DNA from 2 places in the Paenibacillus sp. Marseille-Q7038 genome. Region 2 is predicted to be linked to the other one. Evidence: predicted binding sites of a transcription regulator. Region 2 holds the regulator's gene; the other holds the start of a gene.
The links. Region 2 encodes Rex, which represses fermentation and respiration genes when NADH is low (regulators of the CRP and FNR family bind a similar motif). Its sites were predicted from a motif close to TTGTGAAATATTTCACAA; they were not measured.
Positions count from the first base shown of each region.

Region 1 (2,417 bases), 2.1 Mb from region 2:
CCCTCCTTAATGCATCACGAATAACGGATCTCTTAAAATGCATATTCGTCCTTTAGCAATCCATAGCACACAAGGTCTTCATACTCGCCCCACTTTTTAACATGCTGTCTTAATAATCCTTCATATTTCATACCAATCTTTTGCATAACTTTACCTGATGCAGGATTTCTCGCTAAATGACGAGCATAGATTCGATTCAGTTTCATTTCTTCAAATGCATAATGCACGATCCCTTTTGCAGCTTCTGTACAATAACCATTACTCTTATACTTTTTTCCAATCCAGTAGGCAAGTTCCCCATGATCAAACTTCTTATTGCAACCAATCGTTATCGCGCCAATCAAATAGGATTCCTCTCTATGTACAATAGCTAAGGTAAGTGATCTCTCTTCATTAAAAGACTCGGAATGTGTATCGATCCAAGCCTTTGCCATCCCATCCTCATAAGGATACGGGATATATAATGTCGTCTCAGCAATATACTTATCGCCAGCTAACACCTGAACCTGCTCCGCATCCTCATGACGAAATGGCCGCATATTAAGTCTATCTAATGGAATAGTCGGTAGTTCTTTCATAGAAACCTCCCAAGGCAAAAGAATATGGAAATCAATATATTCTTATTCCATAAATATACATCTAGTGATAAAAGGATGCTACCCTTTACTGCTAGATTATGAAATCTAAAAAAATGGCTCCTAGTCATCCCTTCCTCTATTTCCTCACAAAATAAATGCAATATGTGAACTTTCTCACAATATGTGTTATTTATATTGTTTATTATTGGATATATAAAGAAGATATATATTAACAGTGTTTAGGTAATAGGAATTAAAACACTCTCTTTTTTTTAATATATATGTGAAAATAGTCACATACTTTATTTACCTCACCTACTATATAAAGATAATGAATTAGACAGAGAACTTGGCAGGATATCCAGTGGAATGAATGAGGAGGAACTAACTATGACACAAAAACAAAAGCTTGTTGTTGTTGGTAACGGAATGGCTGGTATGAATACAATCGAACAGCTGCTTAAGCTTACAGACCAGTATAACATCACAGTAATTGGTGCAGAGCCCCACCCTAACTATAATCGTATTATGCTTTCTTATGTATTAGAGGGAAGCAAAACGATTGATGATATTGTAATTAATGATCGTGCATGGTATGAATCGGCCGGTATCCACCTGATTACAGGAAAACGCGGTACAAAAATTAATACAGATCAAAAAACAGTCCAAATGGATGATGGGTCGCTAGTTGACTATGATCGCCTTATTATCGCGACAGGCTCGAATCCATTTATCCTCCCTATTCCGGGTTCTGATCTCGAAGGAGTCATTGGGTTCCGCGATATTGAAGACTGTGAGACGATGATTGTAGCAGCATCCCAGTATAAAAAAGCGGCTGTAATCGGCGGTGGATTGTTAGGTCTCGAAGCAGCAAAAGGACTTGTTCAATTAGGTATGGATGTTACCGTTGTTCATCTGCCTGAATATCTCATGGAACGTCAATTAGATGTGACTGCAGCTAAAATGCTGGAAAAAGAACTGGAAAGCCAAGGAATTAAATTCGCATTAGGCAAACAGACCTCCGCTTTGAAAGGCGATACTCGTGTTACGGGTCTTACTTTTACAGATGGTACTGAACTGGAAGCTGAGCTAGTCGTTATGTCTGTAGGTATACGCCCTAATATTGAATTTGCAGGCAATAGTGGAATCGAAGTGAATCGCGGAATCATTGTTGATGATTATATGCAGACTTCTGTACCTGACGTATACGCAGTCGGTGAATGTACGGAACACCGGGGTGTATGTTACGGTCTCGTAGCACCATTGTTTGAGCAAGGTTCAGTACTTGCGAAATCCCTAGCAGGTGTGGAAACGAAGCCATACGAAGGATCGATCTGTTCAACGAAGCTTAAAATTTCGGGCGTAGATGTATTCTCAACTGGTACTTTTATGGAAGAGAAACAACATACAACCATTACAATGCATGACGGATGGAAAGGCACTTATAAAAAGATTGTAATGCAAGACAACGTGATTGTAGGTGCTGTTCTGTTTGGGGATATTGATGACTCTTCCCGACTTGAGCGGTTCGTGAAAAAAGGCGAACTGATGACGGAAGAATTATATAAAGAATTAACGGGTACAGGCGGATGTTGCGGCGGCGGAGCCAAAGCGAACGTAGCTGCTGAGCTAACTGATGAAGATATCGTCTGTGGTTGCAATGGTGTAACGAAAAAAATGATTGTCGATGCCGTTACGATTGACGGACTGAACACTCTTGATCAAGTAAAAATGAAAACAGGCGCTTCCCGTTCGTGCGGCGGATGTAAACCGCTGGTAGAACAAGTGATGCAGCTTGTCCTAGGAAATAATTTTGATACAGAAGTTAAACAAGGGATC
Region 1 covers NZ_CBCOOM010000001.1:345,659-348,075, reverse strand. Annotated here, with positions in the region: gene ACWPWY_RS01720 (GNAT family N-acetyltransferase) at 33-578, opposite strand; gene nirB (nitrite reductase large subunit NirB) at 969-2,417, shown strand, end outside.
Region 1: the regulator Rex is predicted to act here: its motif matches at 741-758, upstream of nirB (nitrite reductase large subunit NirB).

Region 2 (2,417 bases):
GCTACGTTATCTGTAGACAAGTCATTTCAGTTTATGATCGATCAACTAGGGCTTTTAGAAGCACAGGAAAAAGGCAGACTTATGACGTCCTTACTTCCATCGCCATTTAATTATAGGGATCAGGCGCTTTTGGTCATTCCTCGAGATTTTCCGAGTGTAAAAGGAAGTGTAGGGGATGATCACTTTGTAAGTATGCTTGTGACTTCACTAGCAGAGACAGCGAAGGCAACCAAAGGCAGAATGTTGGTGTTGTTTACGTCCTATCGTATGCTGAGACAAGTCCATGAACCTCTAAAAGAAGCACTTGCAGCTAGTGACATTACTGTGCTTGGACAAGGGGTAGATACAGGCAGTCGAACCAAACTTACACGCCGGTTCCAAGAGGCTAAGGCTTCTGTATTGCTCGGGACAAGTAGCTTTTGGGAAGGCGTAGATATTCCGGGAGAAGCTTTAACGTGCCTTGCGATCGTGCGACTACCTTTCCAGCCGCCTAGCCATCCAGTGGTGGAAGCAAAAAGTGAACTTTTGGAAAAAGAAAAGAAAAATCCTTTTATGAAACTTTCTGTTCCGCAGGCCGTGATCCGGTTTAAACAAGGTTTTGGACGGCTTGTTCGTACATCAAAGGACAGAGGCATCGTTATTGTTTACGATACAAGGGTTATTGAATCTTATTACGGAAAGTACTTTTTATACTCTCTGCCAGGTCCAAAAATGGAACATATGGTTACCGATAAGATGGTGCCACGGATTAGTGAATGGCTGATGGAACATGAAACGAATAAAGAAACAGACGGAAGATAAGAAATTGTGTTTTTGATGTAAGGGGGAGTTCACATTGAAGTCGGATAAAATTTCAGAGGCAGTCGTTCGTCGGCTGCCCGTTTATCTGCGTTATTTACAGGAGCTGTACAAAAGAGAAGTTACAACGGTATCATCTCAAGAACTCGGACTTAAATTGGATCTGAATCCAGCACAAATCCGCAAGGATTTAGCTTATTTTGGTGATTTTGGACGGAAGGGAATCGGATATGATGTCGCTTATCTTATTGATAAAATCCGTCAAATTCTCAAAATTGATCAAGTCATTAATGTTGCTCTCGTGGGGGCAGGTAATCTCGGTCAAGCGTTGTCTAACTATAACCGCTATGTAAAAGACAATATGAAGATTGTTGCTGTATTTGACTCGTATGATAAAAAAATTGGAACTATGATTAATACACTTACGGTTCAGCCAATGGAAGAGTTACAGAATACAGTAAAGGAACGTAATATTCGGATCGGAATTATTACAGTACCTGATTTTGAAGCTCAGCGTGTAGCGGATTGTATGGTTGAAGCAGGTATAGAGGCTATTCTTAATTTTGCGCCCATCATCATCAAAGCTCCGCCACATATTCGGATTCACACGGCTGATTTCACAACCGATCTCTTAAGCCTTGCTTATTATCTTGAGAGCGAAGAAGGAAAGGAAGAAATAGAAGATGACAAGTCCTAAATGGCTTATAAAAAATGGACAATTTGCAGTTAGTGATCCAGAATGGCGAATCGTTAAAGGTTATATGCTTGTTGAGAATGATAAGATTGCCTACATAGGCGAGAAACTCCCTGAGGGGGAAGAAGAAACAACAGCTTTTGACGGGAAAAATCTACTCTTTATTCCCGGTCTGATCAACACACATGGTCATGCTGCGATGTCACTTCTGAGAGGTTATGGGGATGATCTTGCACTCCAAATTTGGCTTCAAGAGAAGATGTGGCCAATGGAAGAGAAATTTACAGCAGACGATGTGTATTGGGGAGCGTCCTTGTCGATCCTTGAGATGATTAAAGGGGGTACAACCGCTTTTCTTGACATGTATGATCAGATGAATCAAGTAGCTAAGGTAGTTGAAGAGTCGGGCATACGTGCAAGCCTGATGCGGGGTGTTATTGGATTCGGTTCAGATGAACTGCGAGCTTCTAAACTTGCGGAAGCAACTTCTTTTGCTAAGGAATGGAACGGACAGGCGAGTGGCAGAATTACGACGATGCTATCTCCTCACGCACCGTACACATGTGGTCCTGAGTTTATTGAAAAATTTGTTCAGGCTGCACATGACTTAGACCTGCCGCTCCATACGCACATGTCTGAAACCAAGGCAGAAGTAGAGCAGAATGTGAAGGATTATGGGGTCCGTCCGGTAGCTCATTTAGAGAAATTGGGCTTCTTCTCACGTCCATCCCTCGTGGCGCATGCCGTTCATTTAACGGATGAAGAAATTGAGATCCTTGCTAAATATAATGTTGCTGTAGCGCACAATCCAGGAAGTAACTTGAAACTAGCCAGCGGTGTAGCTCGAGTTCCGGAGTTATTGAAGGCTGGGGTTGTTGTATCGTTAGCAACGGATGGACCTGCAAGCAATAATAATCTGGACATG
Region 2 covers NZ_CBCOOM010000001.1:2,400,938-2,403,354, reverse strand. Annotated here, with positions in the region: gene dinG (ATP-dependent DNA helicase DinG) at 1-801, shown strand, start outside; gene ACWPWY_RS11320 (redox-sensing transcriptional repressor Rex) at 836-1,495, shown strand; gene ACWPWY_RS11315 (amidohydrolase) at 1,482-2,417, shown strand, end outside.